One region of the Xenorhabdus bakwenae genome, then DNA from elsewhere that is predicted to be linked to it. Evidence: predicted binding sites of a transcription regulator. Region 1 holds the regulator's gene; each other region holds the start of a gene.
The links. The regulator PurR, encoded in region 1, represses purine synthesis genes. The targets are predictions, from matches to a motif close to CANGCAAACGTTTGCNTG.

Region 1 (6,019 bases):
TTTGTTGGTATTGACGGCATTAGCCTAACGATTGGAGATGTAGTCAATAATCGCTTTTGTGTTCATTTAATTCCAGAAACATTGGAACGTACAACTTTGGGCAAAAAACGTCTCGGTGAAAAGGTTAATATTGAAATTGATCCACAAACCCAAGCGATTGTAGATACCGTTGAACGGGTTATGGCTCAGAAAGAACAAGAAAAATTATTGTTACAGATTGAAGAACAATAAAATAATCTTTCTAGATTCGATAAAACACGAAAGCTACAGAAATATCATTTCTGTAGCTTTAGGAATTACATTATGGGGAGTTATCTAGGTACTCTTAATCCTTTTTCGATGCCTCGAGAGCTGAATACTATCTGCCATAACTGTATATCTCTTGCACGAAATGCACCTGCACAGGCGTTCAGGTAATAACTGAACATCCGTTTGAAGCGTGGGCTATAGTTATGCTCTATTTCATGCCAACTGGCGATAAATCGCTCATGCCATGCCATCAATGTCCGATCATAATCAGCCCCAAAATTGTGCCAATCTTCCATGATAAACTTTCCGGTAGTTGCTTTGGCAATTTTGGCAATTGACGGTAAGCAGCCGTTGGGGAAAATATATTTGCTGACCCATGCATCGGAACCTAATTTATCAATATTGGAACCGATGGTATGGAGAAGGAACAGACCATCAGGTGTTAAGTTCTTTTTCACTATATTGAAATAATTGTCATAATTTTTAGGGCCTACGTGCTCAAACATGCCGACAGATACAACGCGATCAAATTGAAGGTTAAGGTTTCGGTAATCTTCAAGGATAATTTTTACATTTAGATCCTTGCAGTGTTCCTGTGCATATTTCTGTTGCTCGGCTGAAATCGTTACCCCTGTGACAGATACACCGTAGTTTTTTGCCGCATAGGCGGCCAAACCTCCCCATCCACAACCGATATCCAATAAAGTCATACCTGGAGACAGTTGTAGTTTTTCGCAAATCAGGCGCAGCTTATGGGATTGTGCTTCTTCCAGTGTGTTGGCATCTTTCCAATAACCGCAAGAATATTGCATGTGAGGATCAAGCATCCGAGTAAATAGGTCATTGCCTAAATTATAATGTTCCTCACCTACAATCCAGGCACGTTTGGGAGATTGTAAATTAAATATACGAGAGATAATTATCTTGAAGATATCCTTGACATTTTTAGGGATACGATGTTCTAAACCTGCCCGTAATACTTTGTAAAAGAAAATATCAAGGCGATCACATTCCCACCAGCCATCCATATAACTCTCACCCAGACCCAAGGAGCCTTCTTTCAATACGCGCTTATAGAAGTCAGGATTTTTAATACGTATGTCGAAAGGGCGCTTGCCATTGATATCAATATCAGTTTCCTGAAGCAATTCATGGGCGATCCTATGCCAAGGATCAGTGATTATTTTTTTACCTTCAACGAAAGACGAACTCATATACTCTCCAACATTTGTGTGATGGAATTTTGAGGTGTCACTTTGTAACTGTTTTTTATTATATAAAACCTAGAAGGTTTGTTTGAAAATAATATAGAAATTGCATTGAAAAGCACATATTGCCTATTCATCCTGAAATTAAATAGAGCGTCAATGCTCTGAAAGACCTCAAATTCCGAGTTTCTAGCATAATGAATCTGTATGAGTATATGAGTGAAATGGTATTTAAACAATCATCTAAAGGTTACATAATGGTGTAACCTTTAGATAATAATGTTATTAACTATTATGTTTTTTGGGAAATTATTGTATTTATGCTTGGTGACTCTTTTCAACACCTTGTTTTTGCAGCCAATAACCGATAGTCATGGGAACAACCGTAAGCGCCATGATTGTCGTCGTCGATAAAAGAGGGTATTCCATAAATAGAGAAACGATCATACTGGCAACAAAACAGAGGCCCAATTGCAGGGCATTTTGTAATGCAGCCGCTTTACCACTATTCTGTGGATAAACAGACAGAGCATTTGCTACTGCAATTGGATAGGATGCACCATTCATTGCTGCCATCACACAAAAAGGAATAAGAATGGCTATAAATGAAGGTTCACTTAATATGGAAATCAAACAAATAATGATCATGCTTACAGCATAGCCCACCAACAGAAATGGGAATACTGTTTCACTTTTTACTTTTTCCAGTAAGATACGGCAACCATACCCGCCAATCATAAATGCCAGAGTTTGGGGAATATAACTTAAGCCAATATCGGTAGGATCATAACCCATATCTTTCAAAATTGTTGGTGAACCCGTTAACCAGGCAAAAAAACCTGCACTGCAAGATGCATAGATCAGTACATTTCCGTTAAAAACTGGGGAAGTTAATAACGTAAAGAAAGAAACTGCCTTTTTATTGGCGTGGGTTTCGATATTGGTGCGTTTGTTGGTCAGAAAAAATGTTGGTATTAACAGCAATATCGTTACGATCATTAAAACAAGGAAAATGATCCTCCAACCATTATGCGTCAATAACCATGCGCCCAACAAAGGCGCAAGAGCCGGGGAAAGAGCAACCAAAGGCATGATCATGGCAAAAACACGTTTGGTACGTTCTACATCATATCTGTCGACGACTAAAGCCTGCCAGGTCACCGCAGCAGAACAAACACCAACCGCTTGCATAAATCTCAATACCAGTAACTGGATCGGGTCTGTAATCCAAAGCATACCTAAACAACTAATGGAAAACAGGGATAGGCCGATAATAAGAACAGGTTTTCTGCCTAAACGGTCAGACAATTGACCCCATAAAAGCTGGGCAAAAGCAAATCCGGCAAGAAAAATGCTAAGGCTCGCACTGATGGCATTAGTGGATGTACCTAATTCTGCTTTCATTGTGTCAAAAGCGGGTAGATACATATCAATGGCCAAATAGCCTAACATGCTTAAGCCTGCGAGATAAGACATAAATGGAATGGCGTTTTTATTTGTTGTCATTGTGTTAATAATTAGGTTTTGTAGTGGATAAGGAAATAGTTGGCTTATTTTATATAGCATGATTTTTACTTGTGAAACGGTAATATTTGCACCATGCCGTGAAAAAAATTGAAAGGAAGATATATGTGGTCTGAATACTCTCTGGAAGTCGTTGATGCTGTTGCCAGAACAGGAAGTTTCAGCGCAGCTGCATCAGAACTTCATCGTGTGCCTTCTGCTATCAGCTATACGGTAAAACAGCTTGAAGAATGGCTGGCAATACCTCTGTTTGAACGTCGTCACCGTGACGTTGATTTAACGGAAGCGGGGGCAATTTTTGTCAAAGAAGCGCGTTCTGTTATCAAAAAAATGAATCACACTCGGCACCAGTGCCAACAGGTTGCCAACGGTTGGCGGGGGCAATTTAGTATTGCGGTTGATCAGGTCGTAAAACCAGAGCGAACGCGTCGGCTAATTTTGGATTTTTATCGCCATTTTCCAGATATTGAGTTATTTGTCTATCCTGAAGTTTTCAATGGCGTATGGGATGCTTTGGTGGATGAACGAGTGGATGTCGCCATCGGAGCGACACGTGCTTCCCCCGTGGGCGAGCGGTATAGCTTCAGGGATATGGGGTTTATGCCTTGGCTGTGTGTAGCCAGCCCTGAACATGAACTGGCAGTAATATCGGGAAAATTGAATGATGAACAAATGCGGCCTTATCCCAGTTTATGTCTTGAAGATACTGCCCGCAGCTTACCTAAACGTGATACATGGGCTTTGGATAATCAACGGAGACTGATTGTTCCCGATTGGGATGTTGGATTAAGTTGCTTAATGGATGGATTGTGTGTAGGCATGGTGCCCAAACACCGTGCTCTACCGCTGATCCGTAAAGGCAAGCTGATGACACTTGAACTTGAGCAACCATTGCCTGACAGTCCATGCTGCTTGACATGGTCGCAAAAAAGCCATTCACCGGCATTAAGCTGGTTACTAGATTATCTGGGGGATAGCGAAACGCTTAATGCCGAATGGCTGCAAGAAAATTAATGGTCAGCGGCGATAATCGATAAAAGGTCCATCTGCAACAGAGCGCCGTTCAACAAGGCGTGGGTGGACTTCGATAGTTTGTGCATCTTCACGTTTATTGACGATCCTGTCCAGTAACATTGAAAAGGCCATTTGCCCTAAACGCTCTTTGGGTTGATGGATGGTTGTTAATGCTGGCGTAAAATAGCGAGCATTGCGAATATTATCATAACCGATGATTGAAATGTCTTGTGGAACGCGCAATCCCAGCTCATCGGCTGCACAAATCGCTCCCATAGCCATGACATCTCCACCACAAAAAACAGCAGTTGGACGATGTTTTTGATTCAGGATTTTATACATGGCTTGATAACCGGACTCCGGCTCAAAATCACCTTGTACAAACCATTCATCCCGAATAGCGATATTGGCTTCTTTTAGTGCTTTGAGGAAACCTTGGTGGCGGCCCCCACCGGTATTTCTTGCCAACGGTCCCGGAATAGATGCAATATCACGATGACCACGTTCAATGAGATAACGGCCAGCTAGGTAACCACCATGAAAGGCATTATCAATAATTGCATCGGTAAAATCACCTCTGGATTCTCCCCAATCCATGACCACCATAGGAATATTACGATAGCCTTCCAACATACTCAAAAGTTGCTCAGGGTATTCTGAACACATTACCAGCAAACCATCTACCCGTTTTTGCGCCAGCATAGCGAGATAAGCTTTCTGTTTATCAAGGTTGTTATGAGAATTACATAAAATCAGTGTATAACCTTTGCTATAGCAGCTATTTTCAACCGATTCTATGATCTCAGCAAAGTATGGTGCTTCACTTGATGTTGCCAGCAATCCAATGGATTTGGTGTGGTTTACTTTCAAGCTGCGGGCAACGGCACTGGGAGAATAGTTCAATTCTTTAATAGCGGCCCAAACTGCGGCCTTGGTATCTTCGGCGACGAAACGGGTTTTATTGATAACATGGGATACGGTTGTGGTCGAAACACCAGCGCGTTTAGCCACATCTTTAATCGTTGCCATGAAAAAAGGACTCCTGACCTTCTGGTCTAATTTATATACCCTTTATCTTTCTTGTCGGGTATAGCTATTTGTTAATCGTTTGCCAATATATTTATATACAGGGTGATGGTTGACAATAATTTAGCGGTAAACCTTGAATTTTGTCTGATCTAGCTCAAAAGTGAAAGCAATAATCGATGCTATAAAGAGTATGGATTAAATATCGCGGTATGGTTTTTCGATATATGGGAAATAACTGCTTAAAATTTAGGATGTTGAGGTGTCTTAATTTTCACATTGAGGATGTTCTATGGATACAGATCTGAAGCTGGGATTGTTGGCTGCCTGTAGTGCATTAATCATGATTGTTTTTCTGGCAAGCCTCTGTCTGATCTGATCAAGATCTAAACGAAGAATGTGTAGTCCCACTTACTTTAAGGGCGGGTTCTCCAGCATGCGGAATTCCGCGAATAAAGGAAAACCCGCCCTTATTATTTCAGGTTAGTATGAGAATGAATCTTATTAAGCCAGGTTTTCCTCAACAAATTTCCAGTTGATCAGAGCCCAGAAGTGCTCCAAATATTGGGGGCGTGCATTGCGGTAATCGATGTAATATGCGTGCTCCCAAACATCAACAGTCAGTACTGGTTTATCTTCGCCAGTCAGTGGGGTTGCTGCATTAGACGTGTTAACAATAGCCAGAGTGCCATCAACTTTCTTGACTAACCAAGTCCAGCCTGAACCAAAGTTTTTCAGGGCTGAGTCGGTGAACTGCTGTTTGAATTCAGCAAAAGAACCGAAGGCATTGTTGATAGCATCTGCAACTTTTCCAGTGGGTTCGCCACCACCATTTGGTGACAGGCTATGCCAGTAGAAAGTATGGTTCCAAACTTGTGCTGCGTTATTGAAAATGCCAGCTTCAGAGGTTTTGATAATTTCTTCCAGCGATTTTCCGGCAAATTCAGTCTCTTTAATCAGATTATTCAGGTTTACAACATAAGCGTTGTGATGTTTGC
Region 2 (6,019 bases), 610 kb from region 1:
CGTTGAATGTTGGACAACGTTAAATGACCAACACCATCTCAACGGCTTTGATGCTGTTATCAATCTTGCTGGCGAGCCTATTATCAATAAACGATGGACATTGAAACAAAAAGAGAAACTGTGTCAAGGCCGCTGGCAGCTCACGGAACAATTGAGCAAGCTAATCAAGGCCAGTGAATCTCCGCCATCTGTCTTTATTTCCGGTTCAGCCGTTGGCTATTATGGCGATCAGGGACAAGCAGTCGTTACCGAAAACGATCTTCCTCACAATGAATTTGCCCATCAGCTTTGTGAACGGTGGGAGCAGCTTGCCCTACAGGCTCAAAGTGATAAAACCCGTGTCTGTTTGCTGCGTACAGGCATTGTCTTGGCTCCCAAAGGGGGCGCTCTGCAAAAAATGTTGCCACTGTTCCGGTTAGGTTTAGGGGGAGCGATCGGCACTGGCAAGCAGTATATGCCGTGGATACACATTGATGACATGGTCAATGGCCTTTATTACCTGCTGGTATCACCTGATCTCTATGGTCCCTTTAATATGACATCTCCTTACCCTGTTCATAATGAGCTGTTTAGTGCCACACTCGCAACGGTATTACATCGTCCTGCTTTTATGCGCATTCCTGCCTTTGTGTTAAAAGTCATGATGGGAGAAGCCGCTGAGTTAGTCTTAGGGGGTCAACAAGCCATTCCCAAAAGACTGGAAGAAGCCGGATTTGGTTTCCGTTATTTTCAACTGGAAGAAGCCTTACAAGATGTAATAGAGGAAAAGGACAACGCTGGTGTAGCCTGAACAAAATATCAGGCAATAAACGATATGCTGTTGTGGTCTCTTCACAACAGCATATTGACTCAACTTACATGCCATATCCAATGGGCTTAACGCCCTGCCAACGGCTAAACAGATCTTCTGGCAAGTCAATATCAAATTGATCAAGCACACGGTTAACCGTCTGGTCGATGATACCCTGAATATGTTCAGGACGATGATAAAATGCCGGAACCGGTGGCATGATCACCGCCCCAATTTCCGCGGCCTGCGTCATTAATCTCAGGTGCCCCAAGTGCAAGGGCGTTTCCCTCACCCCCAGCACTAGCTTGCGCTTCTCTTTCAAAACAACATCTGCGGCACGGGTAATTAAGCCGTCAGTGTAACTATGCACAATTCCTGATAGGGTTTTTATGGAGCAAGGCAAAATCACCATCCCCAATGTCTTAAAAGAGCCAGAGGAAATGGAGGCGGCAATATCACGATTGTCATGTACAACGTCGGCCAAAGTCTGTACATCCCGCAACGTATAGTCCGTCTCCAATGCCAGAGTCTGCCGGGCTGATGGACTGATCACTAAATGCGTTTCAATGCCTTCTATTGGCCGCAAAACTTGCAGCAACCTGACACCATAAATCGCACCACTCGCGCCGGTCAGCCCGACAATCAATTTTTTCATGTTTTCCTCTGAGATTCTGGCTATAACTGCATGATAATAACAATATTATCCTTCATTATATATTTCCAGATCCTCTATTTCGCTCTGGCCACGCACTTTCATGGCATCATCTTTGCGCAGGTTTTCCAGATAGTCGAGGTAACACTGGTCAATGTCTTTCGTGACATAGATACCATCGAATACGGAGCATTCGAATTTTTCAATATCCGGGTTTTCTTCCCGGACAGCCTGGACAAGATCGTGGAGGTTTTGGTATATCAGGGCATCAGCACCAATAATTTGACGAATTTCATCCACTTCCCGGCCGTGAGCAATCAGTTCATTGGCATTCGGCATATCAATACCATAAACATTCGGGAAGCGAACTTCCGGTGCCGCCGAAGCAAAATAGACTTTCTTGGCTCCCGCTTCACGCGCCAGTTCAACAATCTGTTCAGACGTGGTTCCACGCACGATGGAATCATCCACCAGCAAAACATTTTTACCCCGGAATTCAGCGCGATTAGCATTCAGTTTACGACGAACGGATTTACGACGCTCCTGCTGACCAGGCATGATAAAGGTACGCCCTACATAACGGTTTTTGACAAATCCCTGACGATAGGGTTTATCCAGAATATGGGCGATTTCCAGGGCGATATCACAAGAGGTTTCCGGTACGGGAATAACGACATCAATCTGTAAATCTTCCCATTCACGGGCAATTTTTTCCCCTAATGTCCGTCCCATCCGCAACCGGGCGTTATAGACCGAAATCTTGTCAATAAAGGAATCCGGGCGAGCGAAATAGACAAATTCGAACAAACAAGGTGTTAATGACGGATTTTCTGCACACTGGCGAGTAAACAGTTGCCCGTTTTCAGTGATATAAATCGCTTCCCCGGAAGCCACATCTCGCAGGAACTCAAAACCCAATGTATCCAGCGCCACACTTTCCGATGCCACCATGTATTCATGGCGACCCTCTTCCAGTGTTTTCTTTCCCAGCACCAGAGGACGAATGCCATGTGGATCACGAAAAGCCACCACTCCATGCCCGATAATCATGGCAACACAAGCATAAGCGCCACGAATTTTTTTGTGCATTTTTGCGACTGCCGAGAAAATATCATCAGGCGCTAAGGGGAAATGGGGAAACTGGGCTAATTCATTGGCAAAAATATTCAGTAGAATTTCAGAATCTGAGGTGGTGTTGACATGACGGCGGGCATTTTCAAACAGCATTTTTTTTCAATTCATGTGCGTTTGTCAGATTGCCGTTATGTGCCAACGTTATACCAAAAGGAGAATTCACATAAAAGGGCTGCGCTTCAGATGCACTGGAACTGCCCGCCGTAGGATAACGGACATGTCCAATGCCGACGGTTCCCTGTAAACGTAACATGTGCCGTGTTTCAAACACATCTTTGACCAAACCATTAGCCTTACGTAAACGAAACTCATTGTTACCATCAATAGTTGCAATACCTGCTGCATCTTGTCCACGGTGCTGAAGCACCGTCAATGCATCATAAATCGACTGGTTAACCGGTGTAAAACCGACGATACCGACAATACCGCACATGTAGCCTTTCCTCATCAGCCAAGCGGAGAGCGTTATCTCTCCGGCAGGAAACTCGACGCACTTTGTAGGTAGTCAAAAAACCACCTGATAATTTGACTAAACTGTGGGATCAGTTGTGATTGTTGCCAATCCTGGCTTTTGGGCAGTGGCGTGAAAGAGTCTGCAATAAACAGAATGGCAGACACCACCAAGACACCACGCAAGGCGCCAAAGCAGATCCCCAAAACCCGATCAGTGCCTGACAGGCCCGTTCGCTGAACAAGTGAACCAATGACATAGTTTACTACCGCGCCAATAATCAGTGTTGCAATAAATAAGATAGCAATCGCTATCCCATTGCGCACCAGTTCATCCTCAAGGCGGGTAAAATAAGCCGCCAAATAAGTATAGAAGTGGCTTGCAACAAAGAAAGCACAGCCCCACGTCATCAGGGAGAGCGCTTCGCGAACAAAACCCCGAATCAAGCTAACCAGTGCCGAGAAACCAATGATGGCAATGATCGTATAATCAATCCAGACCATATTTTAATCCAAAAACAGGCCCCCGACATTCAGGTCGGGCGCATTCTAACAGAAAACGAAAACGTTTGCGTAGTAGATTCATCACGCTACTGAAAATAATTTCCGGCAGGTAAACAAACCGCATTTGCTGTGCCAATCAGATTATGGCTTATAATTTTTGATCTGCCCTTGTAATCCCGTAAGTTCTCTTAATTCGGACAAAATAGATTCCAGTGCCTGCCTTGATGCATTCGGCCCGACATAGATCCGGGTTAACTGTCCCTGTGCCGGAGAAGAAGGCACTGTATATACCTGATGCCCGGAAAGACGCAGCCTTGCCACTATTTCGTCAACCTTACCCGCATTTTTTAACGCGCCAAGCTGAACAACATATGCCGTTGCCTGAGGGGCTTGCTCGGTTGGCTTCGGTTTAGGTTTGGTTTCTGGCTGGCTTTCAATACGAGGTTCCGGTTTAACCTGTGGTTTAGTTGCCGCTTTCGGTTGAGAAGATGACTCAGGTTGCCCCCCCTGTTTTAGGATCTTGCGTGACAGGAGGTGCTGTTATTGGCTCTGAAGGCGATAGACGGGACAACATATCTATATCTGGCTCTTGCTCCTGTGATTGCATTGCTTCCGCAGCACCCTCAGGCGGTGTAGACGGCATGTTTTGTGTCAAGGGTGGGATCGCGTCAATATCCTCTTCATCGCCCGGTTTTGGCACCAAAGGAATTGAAGCAAATTGATCTTCGTTATATTTCTTATCGCCATCAAAAATCATAGGCAGGACAATGACACCCAATGCAACGAGAACAATGGTGCCAACCAAGCGATTTTGGAATTTACTGGCCACTTTCCTTGCCCTCCTCCAGTGCTTCCATGACATGTGCAACAGTGTGGAAAGAGCCACAAACCACGATAATATCTTGCACTGATGCGTCTTCCATTGCCTGCTGCCAGGCTGTTTTTACTTCGGGGAATGTCCTCGCCTGCACAAGATGTCCAGCCAGTACATCGGCTTCTGCTCCCCTCAGTTCATGCAATGATGCGCAATACCATTCATCAATTTGTTGAGAAAGACAGGCAAGTGTCCCTGCTATGTCTTTATCTCCCAACATGCCAACCACTCCCCGGATCTTACTGTCTGGAGAACGAGTCCATTCTGCCAGTTTTTGCACCAGATAGCCCGCAGCATGTGGATTATGAGCCACATCCAAAATGACCAGCGGATTTTCCCTGACAATTTGGAAACGCCCCGGTAATTGCGCATTTCTTAGCCCTGCATGGATTGCTTGTTCATCAATGGCCCGGCTGACTTTGTCATCCTGCTGCAATAAGCAATCGATCACCCCCATTGCAGTTGCAGCATTTGCTAACGGCAAATTCGGTAAAGGTAACTCATTGAATTGTTGCTTATCGCTTCGCCAGTTCCAGCTATTTTCTTGCTGTGAGAAATGCCAGTCAACGCCACGGCGAAAGAGTTTAGCCCCCAATTCATCCGCAACTTCAGCAATTGAGTGAGGCATCTCAGGTTCACCCACCACCGCAAAATGTCCACGGCGGAAAATGCCCGCTTTTTCACGGCCAATGTGTTCACGATCGGCTCCCAACCAATCCGTATGATCCAGTGCAATACTGGTGATTGCGGCAATATCGGCATCAACAATATTGGTGGCATCCAAACGACCACCCAGCCCGACTTCCAAAATCACAACATCAAGAGCAGCTTCTTCAAAAAGCTGTAAGGCTGCCAATGTGCCATATTCAAAATAGGTTAATGAGATGTCGCCACGCTGCGCTTCAATCGCGGCAAATACACGGCAGAAATCTTGTTCTGCGGGTTCTTTCCCCTGAATACGCACCCTTTCGGTGTAGCGTACTAAATGCGGGGAACTGTACACGCCGACGTTAAGCCCGGCGGCCAGAAAAACAGATTCCAGGGCATGGCAGGTGGTTCCCTTGCCATTGGTGCCTGATACCGTGATAACTTTTGGAGCCGGTTTCAATAAACCTAACTGGCGGCCCAGTTGACCCACACGTTCAAGCCCCATATCAATGGCTTTGGTATGTAGGTTTTCCAGATAGGAAAGCCACGTCATGAGTGACGACGTGGCTTGAGGAATTTGTGAAATATCAGACATCTTCTTTATTAGGAGTGATGTTTATATCAGCTTCGACATCAGCAGAATCAACAACGATTGCTTCTACTGGCTCTGCTTTTGTGCCCGGATGAGGTTTGTGGGTCAACATGGCAAGCAGGCTGGCAACTTTATCGCGCATCTCTGGACGACGTACGATCATATCAATCGCACCTTTCTCCAGCAGGAATTCACTGCGCTGGAAACCTTCCGGCAATTTTTCACGCACTGTCTGCTCGATGACACGAGGACCAGCAAAGCCAACCAATGCCTTAGGTTCAGCGATATTGATATCACCCAGCATCCCCAGACTTGCCGTTACCCCCCCCATTGTCGGGTGGGTCAACACACAGATATAAGGCAAACCACGATGTT
Region 3 (6,019 bases), 1.3 Mb from region 1:
ACATCTGGGTTTTGATGCAAGATCCATTGCTTTGGCTTATGGTACATGCCAGCGCTTGCATCAGGTCGGTATTTGGCCTGCATTACAACATTGTGTTACCCCAATCACTCACGTTCATGTCAGCGACCGCGGCAATAGTGGTTTCGTCAATATTTGCGCCAGTGACTATGACATTCCGGCATTAGGCAATGTGATTGAATTGCATGATGCCGGAATTCATCTTTTTGAGTTATTAAAACAATCTTCAAATATTAAACTTTACTGCCCGGCTAAAGTGAGTTCCGTAGAACGTTTAGACAGTTCTGTCGTGGTTTCGCTGAATAATGGTGAAAAACTGACAGGAGAACTGCTGGTCGCTGCGGATGGTAGCCATTCTGCGATAGCCCAGGCGTGTAATATACCCTTTCAACGGCGATCTTATGAGCAGACTGCCATTATTGCCAATGTTTTGACTTCCGAACATCCTCAAGGAAGGGCATTCGAGCGTTTTACCAAACATGGGCCATTGGCGTTGTTACCGATGTCGGAAGGGCGTAGTTCACTGGTATGGTGCCACCCACTGGAACAACAATCAGAAGTCAATAACTGGAGCCAGCATGAATTCTGCCAACAGCTGCAAAAAGCATTTGGCTGGCGTTTGGGAAAAATGCGGGAAACCGGTCAACGGCATAGTTATCCATTGGCTTTATCGACCGCCAGCCGGCAAATTAGCCACCGTCTGGCGTTGGTCGGTAATGCTTCCCAAACCTTGCATCCGATCGCTGGGCAGGGTTTTAACTTGGGAATGCGTGATGTGATGGCTTTGGCACAAGTCATTTCAGTAGCGGCCACTGCTGGACAGGATATCGGCTCCTATAAAGTACTGGCACAGTATCAGCAACAGCGTCAGGCCGATCGTGACACCACGATTGGACTTACGGATGGGTTGGTCAGATTATTCGCCAATGACTATTTACCGTTAAAAATGGGACGTAATCTTGGCTTGATGACAATGGAAAGATTATCCCCGATGCAGGATCTATTTGCCCGTCAGACATTAGGTTGGGTTGCACAGTCACCATTGGCAGATTAAGAGGAAAGAAAAAATGCAATCATTTGATGTGGTGATCGCAGGGGGTGGAATGGTTGGCCTTGCGTTGGCTTGTGGTTTGCAAGATAGTGGTTTGCGTATTGCGATTGTAGAAGAGCACCCACCGACAACGCCATTTAGTGTCAATGATGAATATGCGTTACGTGTTTCGGCCATCAATGCAGCCAGTGAACGATTACTCACTCACCTTGGTGTCTGGCAAGATATTGTTGCAATGCGGGCCAGCCCTTATCAGGGGATGGCAGTTTGGGAACGGGATAGCTTCGGACGTATTCAATTTAATGCGGCGGAAAATGGCCTGACCCATCTGGGCCATATCATCGAAAACTGTGTGATCCGGCAAGCACTCTGGCAACGTGCGGAAAATTTGCCCGATGTGATGATTTTCACCCCATCCTCTCTTAAGCATGTTGCCCGGGGAGAAAACGAAGCCTTTATCACGTTATCCGATGGAAGCATGCTGACTTCACGGTTGGTCGTTGGTGCAGACGGTGCCCATTCCTGGTTGCGTCAACATGCCGATATTCCACTGACTTTCTGGGATTATGAACACCATGCATTGGTCGCGACAATTCGGACTGAGGAGCCTCATGAAGGTGTTGCACGTCAGGTTTTCCACGGTGATGGAATATTGGCTTTCCTGCCACTGCCCGATCCTGACTTATGTTCGATTGTATGGTCATTGCCGGCTGAATCTGCACAACAGCGCAAAACTATGGAATCGGCGCTGTTTAATCGGCAATTAAGCGCGACATTTGATATGCGTCTTGGTCAATGCAGACTGATCAGTGATCGACAAACTATCCCATTGACGGGGCGTTATGCCCGCAATTTTGCCGCTCATCGGTTGGCGCTCTTGGGCGATGCGGCACACACTATCCATCCACTGGCTGGTCAGGGCGTTAATCTTGGATTGATGGATGTGGCAGAACTGACAGGTGAATTGAGCCGCTTAAACCAGCAAGGCAAAGACATCGGTCAGTATCTCTATTTGGGACGTTATGAACGTCGCCGTAAACACAGTGCTGCGGTCATGCTTGCAGGTATGCAGGGTTTTCGTCAGCTATTTGATGGCAATAACCCGGCTAAAAAATTATTGCGTGGAATGGGATTAACACTGGCTGATCACTTACCGGGAATGAAGCCGCAATGGCTTCGTCATGCAATGGGACTCAATGACCTGCCTGATTGGTTGATCGCTCAAACCGCTTCGGTTGAAAAAATCTAATTCAGCCCATGAATTAGAATTAGTTTTTCTCATATCAGGCTAAGGTGTGTTGAGTCGATTTACTTCGCACTTTAGCCTTTTTTCAATCTAAAAAGATTGTTTTTTTGCCATTTGTTAAAAATTTTGAGTATTTTTGTGCAGTAAATCAGACAAAAATTCTGTATGGCAATACGTGCCTTTTCAGATGGCTACAGCAATGCAGCTAATTTATTTTATGGTTCATTTCCTGTTTCAGTGATAACTTCTGATCCCAAGGTATCGTTTGCGTGATTAACCGCTTCTTTGCTTCATGATCCAACACCTGCCGGTTAATGCGCCGTATGTTTTTTCAGGTCACGAATGTTTTCATGTCAAGAACGTAAAGAGGGAAATAATGTCAAAACACACCCCACTATATGATCAACATCTGGCATGCGGAGCACGCATGGTAGATTTTCATGGCTGGATGATGCCCCTGCACTATGGTTCACAAATTGACGAACATCATACAGTGCGTGCTGATGCTGGTATGTTCGACGTTTCCCATATGACCATTGTGGATCTACACGGTCCAGATTGCCGTGATTTTCTCCGTTATCTTCTGGCCAATGACATTGCCAAACTCACCGAACAGGGCAAAGCGCTATATACCGCAATGCTAAATGCATCTGGCGGCGTCATTGATGATCTGATTGTCTATTTTTTCACTGATAATGCTTATCGTATGGTTGTGAATTCGGCGACCCGCGAGAAAGATTTGGCCTGGATTTATCAACATGCTGAGAAATATGACGTTGAAATTACCGTGCGTGATGATTTGGCCTTGATTGCAGTCCAGGGACCAAACGCGCAAGCCAAAGTGCAATCCTTGCTAAGTGATGCGCAAAAACAAGCGGTAACGGGTATGAAACCTTTCTTTGGCGTCCAGTCGGGAAATCTGTTTATTGCAACGACGGGTTATACCGGCGAAGCAGGTTATGAAATTGCACTGCCCAAAGAACAAGCGGCAGACTTTTGGCAACAGTTATTGGCAGTAGGGGTAAATCCCACTGGATTAGGGGCGCGTGACACATTGCGTCTTGAAGCGGGCATGAACCTCTATGGTCAAGAAATGGATGAAACTGTTTCACCTCTGGCCGCCAACATGGGATGGACAATTGCCTGGAAACCGGAAGACCGTCACTTCATAGGTCGTGAAGCATTGGAAAGACAACGCGAAACCGTTACTGATCAGTTGGTTGGACTGGTCATGCGTGAAAAGGGAGTATTGCGTGGTGGTTTAACTGTCAACTTCACTGATGATTCCGGTGAAATGCGTTCTGGCGTGATTACCAGTGGAACATTCTCCCCAACCTTAGGATTTAGTATAGCCCTTGCACGTGTACCGCAAGGTATTGGTGAACAGGCGGTTGTCCAGATCCGTAATCGTGAAATGCCCGTACAGGTTGTTAAACCGGGCTTTGTGCGGATGGGAAAACCACTTGTAGAGTGATAAAAACAAGGAGAAGGCAACGATGAGTCATGTACCAGCAGAATTGAAATATACCGAATCACATGAATGGGTTCGCTCGGAAGGCAATGGTGAATATACCGTAGGTATTACCGAACATGCCCAGAAGTTATTGGGAGATATGGTATTTGTTGATTTGCCTGAAATAGGCACAGAGGTAAATAGTGGTGATGATTGTGCTGTTGTAGAGTCAGTCAAAGCGGCTTCTGATATTTACGCACCAGTCAGCGGTAAGATTATTGCGGTTAACCCTGATCTGGAAAGTTCTCCCGAATTGGTGAACAGTGAACCCTATAACGAAGGTTGGCTGTTCCGCGTTAAAATAGCTGATGAGAGTGAACTCGCTAATTTGCTTGATGCCGAAAGTTATCGGTCACTCTTGGAAGAAGATGAGTAATTATTTTGAATCGCCCCATATCACATTGTGAATGGGGCGTTTTTTTTGTCGTTTTTATAGCCAATAGATTTCAAGTAATAGACAACAAAACTGTCACTTGAAAGATAAAAGGCATAGCGAGTTTCAGGAAATTATCATCAATGACTCAGACATTAATCCAACTTGAAAATCAAGGTGAATTCATTCGTCGCCACATTGGTTCTTCTGTTGAACAGCAAACAGAGATGCTGGCGATAATAGGTGCAAATTCTCTAGAGGATCTGACCAATAAAATCGTTCCCCGTGATATCGCATTATCAGCGGTTCCTGCGGTTGGTGAAGGCGTGACTGAACAACAGGCTTTGGCTGAATTGAAAGCGATAGCGAGCCAGAACCAGCGTTATCAATCGTATATTGGTATGGGTTACTCACCCGCCATTCTTCCCCCCGTTATTTTGCGTAATTTGCTGGAAAATCCGGGCTGGTATACTGCATATACCCCTTATCAACCAGAAGTTTCTCAAGGCCGATTAGAAGCCTTGCTGAACTTTCAGCAAGTCACCATTGATCTGACAGGTTTAGATCTGGCCTCTGCTTCACTACTGGATGAAGCCACAGCAGCCGCAGAAGCGATGGCAATGGCAAAACGGATCAGCAAGCTGAAAAAGGCTGAACGTTTCTTTGTGGCCGATGATATTCATCCACAAACGTTGGATGTCGTACTTACCCGTGCTGAAACATTTGGATTTGAAGTCATTGTTGATAAAGCAGAAAAAGTACTGGAACTGGAAGGGATCTTTGGTGCCTTGCTGCAACAAACAGGCACGACGGGTGAAATCCATGATTACAGTGACCTGATTGCAACACTGAAAGAGCGTAAAATCATTGTCAGCGTTGCCGCAGATTTCATGGCATTGGTCATCTTGACCGCGCCCGGTAAACAAGGTGCTGATATTGTCTTTGGTTCTGCCCAGCGTTTTGGTGTACCGATGGGATATGGCGGCCCTCATGCCGCCTTCTTTGCATGCAGAGATGAATTCAAACGCTCCATGCCGGGCCGTATTATCGGTGTTTCCCGTGATGCTGCGGGTAACAGAGCATTGCGCATGGCGATGCAAACCCGTGAACAGCATATTCGCCGTGAAAAAGCGAATTCCAATATTTGTACTTCGCAAGTTTTACTGGCCAATATTGCGGGCATGTACGCGGTTTATCACGGTCATGAAGGTTTGAAGCGCATTGCTAACCGTATTCACCGACTGACAGATATTCTGGCTGCGGGTTTGCAAAAGGCGGGTATCACACTACGTCATAAGACATGGTTTGATACATTAGCGATTGAAGTGTCAGATAAGGCTCAGGTACTGGCAAGAGCGGCTAACGCACAGATTAACTTACGTACTGATATTCTTGGTGCTGTCGGTGTATCCTTGAGTGAAAAAACCCGCCGTGATGATTTGTTAACCTTGTATCAAGTGATAACAGGTTCTGATTCAGTCCTGGATATTGATGCTCTTGATCGTGAAGTTGCGACAGACAGCCAATCTATCCCAGCCTCGATGTTGCGTAATGACGACATTTTGGCACATGATAATTTCCGTCGTTACCACAGTGAAACCGACATGATGCGTTATATGCACAGTCTGGAGCGTAAAGATCTGGCGCTGAATCAAGCCATGATCCCGCTGGGTTCATGTACCATGAAGCTGAATGCAGCCGCGGAGATCATGCCGATTACCTGGCCTGAATTTACCGATATGCATCCTTTCTGCCCGCCAGAACAAGCGCAGGGTTATCACCAGATGATCAGCCAGCTTTCCCATTGGCTGGTATTGC
Region 4 (6,019 bases), 1.5 Mb from region 1:
TGACTATCAGCTTGTCACGGGGAATTACTAAATTGATATTTTTAAGATTATGGGTGCGGGCGCCCCGAACTTCGATGTTATCCATATACCACTTCCCAGATTATTGATAGTGCAAAACTCATAAACGCGTTATTATTGCACAAACATTGCTGAATGGATATCCAGTGTTTAACGGACAATCGTGCTGTAACCATGACAATGGAAAGTACGATGCTCTTCGCAAAGTATAATATAATGGCTCTCTGTTTAAACTTATCCCTCGCATGGTAAACTACTTTGCTTATAATTAGAGAAATCCGTTTTTAGCAAAATTCATTTCATCAGGAGTATTTCCAATGGCCAGCAGAGGCGTAAACAAAGTTATTTTAGTGGGTAATTTGGGGCAGGACCCGGAAGTTCGCTATATGCCGAATGGCGGGGCAGTTGCCAATATTACTCTGGCAACGTCTGAGAGCTGGCGCGATAAGCAAACCGGTGAGATGAGAGAGAAGACCGAATGGCATCGTGTCGTGTTTTTCGGCAAATTGGCAGAAGTCGCCGGTGAATACCTGCGCAAAGGTTCTCAGGTTTATATTGAAGGTTCTTTGCAGACTCGCAAATGGCAGGATCAGAGCGGCCAAGACCGTTACACCACGGAAATTGTAGTCAATCCTATCGGTGGCGTTATGCAAATGTTGGGTAGCCGTAGTGGCGCAGCACAGGATGCGCCAGCACAAGGCGGTTGGGGGCAACCACAGCAACCACAAGCCTCTCAGCAATTCAGTGGCGGTGCTCCATCTCGCCCAGCGCAGTCGCCTATGCCACAGAGCAATGAGCCGCCAATAGATTTCGATGATGATATTCCTTTCTGAGTGGACTGAAAAAGCGGCTTGATTCTGGTCAGAACCAGTCATAGATTTTGCGGTCTATAGTCGTTTAAATTTGATCTGGCAATTGTCCGTTTTGTTTCGGTAATTGTCAGATTAATCCTGAGCCAATGTACACAGATTCGTTAGCACACAATCGTGCAGCGAACTTACCGTAAGCTGAAGTTCTTGTTGGCGATTTTGCCAATCTTCTTCATGCCCTTTCAAATAGGTTTCCCGCGCATCAGCTAAGACTGCGGCCTGTGTGGCTGGAAGACGAGCAGCCGCCCAATCGGCAGCAACATCCTTAGAGACAAACTCTCCCGTCACTAATGTATGCCACATACGCGCCAGCGTTAGAAGGACATTGCGTTCATCTCCCTGTAGCGTCTCAATTAAATTCGGCAGGACATCCTTAATAGCTCTATGAATGTCTGGACTTGGAATAGCGGGTAGAAGACGGCTTGTGTTCGGGCCGATCAGCGGTATTGCTTCTTGCCGTGATTGAGCCAACACCAAGGTAAGTTCTGGATCACAAACCGACTTGGGAATTTCTCCCACCTCATATTCATGGCGTAGCCACTCGCCGTAAATAAATTCACTTCGGGCAGGATAAAGCGATGCGGTGAGATCAGCGCGTAAGAAAACAATCAGTTCAATAGGGCGACGCCCATCAGGATCAAAAGGATATCGGCCTGATACCATCATTAAATCGGCAGCGAGAGATGCCCGAACCTCAGATGTCATCGGTTGGTCAATAACCACGAGTAAATCTACATCGCTGCGAGGGCGAAGACCACCAACCACAGCCGAACCATGAAGGTAGACAGCGACCAGCGATTCCGCTAATCGCTTCTGGATGATCACCAACGTTTTATCTGCTTCGGGAGGAATAGTCATTAAACAGCTCACTCATAAAATACTCATGCTAAATATTGCTCAAAATTACACCAGCAAATCAAACAAATAAATAGCATGAGCACATATAAATATCTTGGTTCTATTTAACCAATCGTTTTACCCAGCAATTGGCGAATATAATATCCCGCACCCAATAACCCCGGTTTGTCATGAGTAATCAGATACACAGGAATATCTTTTAAATAGTCTGTAAATCTGCCTTTGTTTTCAAACCCTTGCCGGAAACCTGATTTTTGGAAGAAATCAAAGAAACGAGGAACGATCCCACCCGCAATGTAAACACCGCCAAATGCACCCATATTCAGCGCCAAATTTCCACCAAAACGCCCTAACGCAGCACAAAAGAGTTCTAATGCCTGTTTGCAGATCGGGCAATTTCCACTCAGTGCACGGTCAGAGATATCGCTAGGGGTAAGATCTTCGGCGACTTGGCTGTTGAGTTTCATCAGGGAACGATAAATATTCACTAAACCAGGGCCGGAAAGGATTCGTTCGGCGGAGACATGACCATATTCTTCGCGCAGTACGCTCAACATATGATCTTCTTCCGTACTATCTGGCGCGAACTCTACGTGACCCCCTTCACCCGGTAAGCTCATCCATTGGCTGCCTGTATGAACAAGGTGCGCGACTCCTAACCCAGTTCCCGCACCATAAACCGCAATAGGGCGTTTCGCCTGAGGTTGCTTGCCACCAATCTGAATCACATCATTTTCTCCCAGAACCGGAATGGCGAGGGAAACGGCAGTAAAATCGTTAATCACCTCAAAACGTTCCCACTCCAAAGAGGCTTTCATTTGGCTAACAGAAAAACGCCAACTGTGGTTGGTCATGCTGATTACATCGTCCGTCACCGGACAGGCAATAGCGATACTGCCATATTTGACTTCACAGTTCTGTTGTTTCAAATATTGGCGGATAACAATTTCAAGCGATGCATAATGCGCACAGGGATAGAATTCGACCGCGCTCAATTGCCCGGTATCTACATCACATAATGCCAGGCGTGCATTTGTACCGCCGATATCACCTACCAGAGCATAAGTTGTCATGGTTTATCTCCTTAATTCTTACAGAAATCCTAATGAACCCGTTAAAAATTGAATTGAGGGGATTTTACACAAGGTCAGGCCTAAAGGCCGCATAAAAATGTATCTTACAGAGCATGAGTTTTATCATCGTCGATGTGATTATCGCTTGATTCTTATCCCTGATTCACTGGATAATCGTCGGCTTCAAATTTTCTCACTTTTTCTTTACCCAAAAAGCCAAACGATTGCGCGAACGAATGGTTGAACCAATGAATGCTGCACTGATTTTTATTATCTTGTGACGTAATCGTTTTCGTTTGAAGAGGTGAAGAAATAGGGAGAGGGCTTTTAAAGCGATGTATTTAACAGAAGCAGGGGAAAAACATGTCTGGTATGCAGGCACCAACACAATGCAAACTCGATAGGTATTTTAAGATTACTGAACGCGGATCGACGGTACGTCAGGAAGTTCTCGCTGGGTTAACGACATTTTTGGCGATGGTCTATTCCGTTATTGTGGTTCCAGGGATGCTTGGGCAAGCCGGATTTCCTCATACCGCTGTGTTTATTTCTGTTTGTCTGGTGACCGGTATCGGTTCGTTATTGATGGGATTGTGGGTTAATCTGCCAATGGCGATTGGTTGTGCAATCTCGTTGACTGCATTTACCGCGTTTAGCCTGGTATTAGGGCAACAGGTCAGCATTCCGGTGGCATTGGGTGCGGTTTTCCTGATGGGATGTTTGTTTACGTTAATTTCAGTAACCGGTGTGCGAGCGTGGATTTTGCGCAATATGCCAATGGGTATTGCACATGGAACGGGTATTGGCATCGGGTTGTTTTTATTGTTGATTGCCGCCAATGGCGTGGGTCTGGTGGTGAAGAATCCAAACGCTGGCTTGCCTGTGTCCTTTGGTTCATTGACGTCATTTCCCGTGGTGATGACGTTATTGGGGCTGGCGGGAATTATCGGTCTGGAACGGAAGAAGGTGCCTGGCGGTATCTTGCTGATCATTATTGCGATTTCTATTATTGGCTTGATTTTTGATCCAGCCGTTAAATATCAAGGATTCTTTAAATTTCCTACCTTGGGGGAAGATGGCTTGTCCCTGATGTTCAGTATGGATGTCATGGGCGCTTTACAGCCTATTGTCTTACCCAGTGTTCTGGCGCTGGTCATGACAGCCGTATTTGATGCGACGGGTACGATCCGTGCGGTGGCGGGGCAAGCCAATTTATTGGATAAGAGAGGCCAGATTATCAATGGCGGCAAGGCACTGACAGCCGATTCTGTCAGTAGTATTTTTGCTGGGGTTATCGGTTCTTCTCCCGCTGCGGTTTATATTGAGTCTGCCGCAGGAACCGCTGCGGGTGGTAAAACAGGTTTAACAGCTTCTGTTGTCGGTATTTTATTCCTGTTGATTTTATTCCTGTCTCCGCTGTCGTATTTAGTTCCCGGCTATGCTACGGCTCCTGCCTTGATGTATGTCGGATTACTGATGCTGAGTAATGTGCGAAAACTAAACTTTGATGATTTTGTGGATGCAATGTCAGGTTTACTGTGTGCTGTATTTATCGTGCTGACTTGTAACATCGTCACCGGCATTATGCTGGGTTTCAGTGCATTAGTGGTTGGGCGTATCTTTGCGGGGGAATGGCGTCAGCTGAATACTGGTACGGTGATACTTGCCATTGTATTAGTGGTATTTTATGCCGGAAATTGGGCTATCTAATTTAAATAGGATGCGCGAACACTGAGAGTTTGCGTATCCTTATTCCTGCTATATTTTTCCATTCCACTGTGAGTTATCTGGTGACCACCAGACATCGTCTAAAATAGGCTAATTTTTCAATACACGTTGGCCGATAAGCATAAAATAGAAATATGAATCAATGCTGATTGATTCATAATGTGATTGTTTTTTGATTTTCTTTAATAACTGTAATATTTATGGTTATTAGCGCTATTATTAACATTAAAAAACAGTCACAATCTTTCCACTGACGGATTTTTGGCAATTTGTAAGGGTAACATGGAAATATTCTTTACTATCTTGATCTTGATTTTGGTGGTGTCAGTTTCTGGTGTTCTTACTAAAATGATTCCGTTCCGTATCCCCTTGCCGATAGTGCAAATAGCAATGGGTGCGTTGCTGGCCTGGCCTCATTTTGGTTTACACGTTACTTTCGATCCAGAACTCTTCCTCGTATTACTTATCCCTCCTTTGTTATTTGTTGATGGTTGGAAAACGCCAACCAGAGAGTTTTTTCAGCATGGGCGTGAAATCGTCATTTTAGTTTTAGTATTGGTCTTGGTGACGGTTATTGGCATTGGTTATTTGATCTATTGGTTATTGCCGAGTATTCCACTTATTGCTGCTTTTGCACTGGCGGCTGTATTATCCCCAACAGATGCGGTGGCATTATCATCCATTGTCGGAAAAGATCGTATTCCTAAAAATATGATGAGCGTGCTGGAAGGGGAGGCATTAATGAATGATGCTTCCGGTCTGGTGGCTCTGAAATTTGCTGTAGCGATTGCTATGGGCACGATGGTATTTACTGTCACTGGTGCAACGGTTGAGTTTTTCAAGGTGGCGGTGGGGGGATTGCTGTCGGGTATCGCCATTACCTGGTTATACAGTAAATCACTGCGATTGATGAGTCGCTGGAGTGGCGATGATCCGGCAACTCAAATCATGTTTATGATGCTGTTGCCGTTTGCTTCTTATATGATTGCTGAACATATTGGTGTCTCAGGAATTCTGGCAGCGGTTGCCGCAGGTATGACTATCAGTAAGGCCGGCGTGATCCGCAACGCACCACTGGATATGCGTCTGCGTGCCGATAACGTATGGGGAATGCTGGCCTTTGTCTTCAATGGCCTGGTGTTCATCATGCTGGGGCTGCAATTGCCGGGTATCTGGGAAACATCGGTGGAACAGGCTGAACTTGACCCACATGTTGAAACCTGGATGCTATTTGCTGCCGTTGGGATCATTTATGTTGCGCTGGTATTACTGCGATTCTGCTGGTTGTGGTTGATGAAAAATATCAGCAAGATGCTGATAAAGAAAAAACCCCTTCAATTTGCCTCCTATACGGCTCGTGAGTTGTGGCTGGCTTCATTCGCGGGTGTTCGAGGGGCAATTACGTTGGCAGGTGCGCTGTCTGTTCCCTTGTTCTTACCGGATGGTGATCCGTTCCCGGCGCGTTATCAGTTG

Region 2: a site for PurR is predicted at 3,585-3,602, ahead of cvpA (colicin V production protein). Genes of this name have one in related genera too.
Region 3: a site for PurR is predicted at 2,570-2,587, ahead of gcvT (glycine cleavage system aminomethyltransferase GcvT). Genes of this name have one in related genera too.
Region 4: a site for PurR is predicted at 3,098-3,115, ahead of PXH59_RS16655 (NCS2 family permease). Genes of this name have one in related genera too.

The regions. Positions count from the first base shown of each region.
Region 1 covers NZ_CP119194.1:782,035-788,053, forward strand. Annotated here, with positions in the region: gene PXH59_RS04590 (riboflavin synthase) at 1-231, shown strand, start outside; gene cfa (cyclopropane fatty acyl phospholipid synthase) at 312-1,463, opposite strand; gene punC (purine nucleoside transporter PunC) at 1,776-2,963, opposite strand; gene punR (DNA-binding transcriptional activator PunR) at 3,087-3,995, shown strand; gene purR (HTH-type transcriptional repressor PurR) at 3,999-5,024, opposite strand; gene sodB (superoxide dismutase [Fe]) at 5,526-6,019, opposite strand, start outside.
Region 2 covers NZ_CP119194.1:176,893-182,911, reverse strand. Annotated here, with positions in the region: gene PXH59_RS01520 (TIGR01777 family oxidoreductase) at 1-790, shown strand, start outside; gene PXH59_RS01515 (UbiX family flavin prenyltransferase) at 855-1,445, opposite strand; partial or broken gene purF (amidophosphoribosyltransferase) at 1,491-3,009, opposite strand; gene cvpA (colicin V production protein) at 3,042-3,530, opposite strand; partial or broken gene dedD (cell division protein DedD) at 3,672-4,359, opposite strand; gene folC (bifunctional tetrahydrofolate synthase/dihydrofolate synthase) at 4,349-5,647, opposite strand; gene accD (acetyl-CoA carboxylase, carboxyltransferase subunit beta) at 5,640-6,019, opposite strand, start outside.
Region 3 covers NZ_CP119194.1:2,115,273-2,121,291, reverse strand. Annotated here, with positions in the region: gene ubiH (2-octaprenyl-6-methoxyphenyl hydroxylase) at 1-1,072, shown strand, start outside; gene ubiI (FAD-dependent 2-octaprenylphenol hydroxylase) at 1,086-2,318, shown strand; gene gcvT (glycine cleavage system aminomethyltransferase GcvT) at 2,692-3,789, shown strand; gene gcvH (glycine cleavage system protein GcvH) at 3,812-4,204, shown strand; gene gcvP (aminomethyl-transferring glycine dehydrogenase) at 4,345-6,019, shown strand, end outside.
Region 4 covers NZ_CP119194.1:3,346,069-3,352,087, forward strand. Annotated here, with positions in the region: gene uvrA (excinuclease ABC subunit UvrA) at 1-85, opposite strand, end outside; gene ssb1 (single-stranded DNA-binding protein SSB1) at 336-851, shown strand; gene PXH59_RS16645 (aminoglycoside adenylyltransferase family protein) at 963-1,745, opposite strand; gene glk (glucokinase) at 1,850-2,818, opposite strand; gene PXH59_RS16655 (NCS2 family permease) at 3,182-4,528, shown strand; gene PXH59_RS16660 (Na+/H+ antiporter) at 4,829-6,019, shown strand, end outside.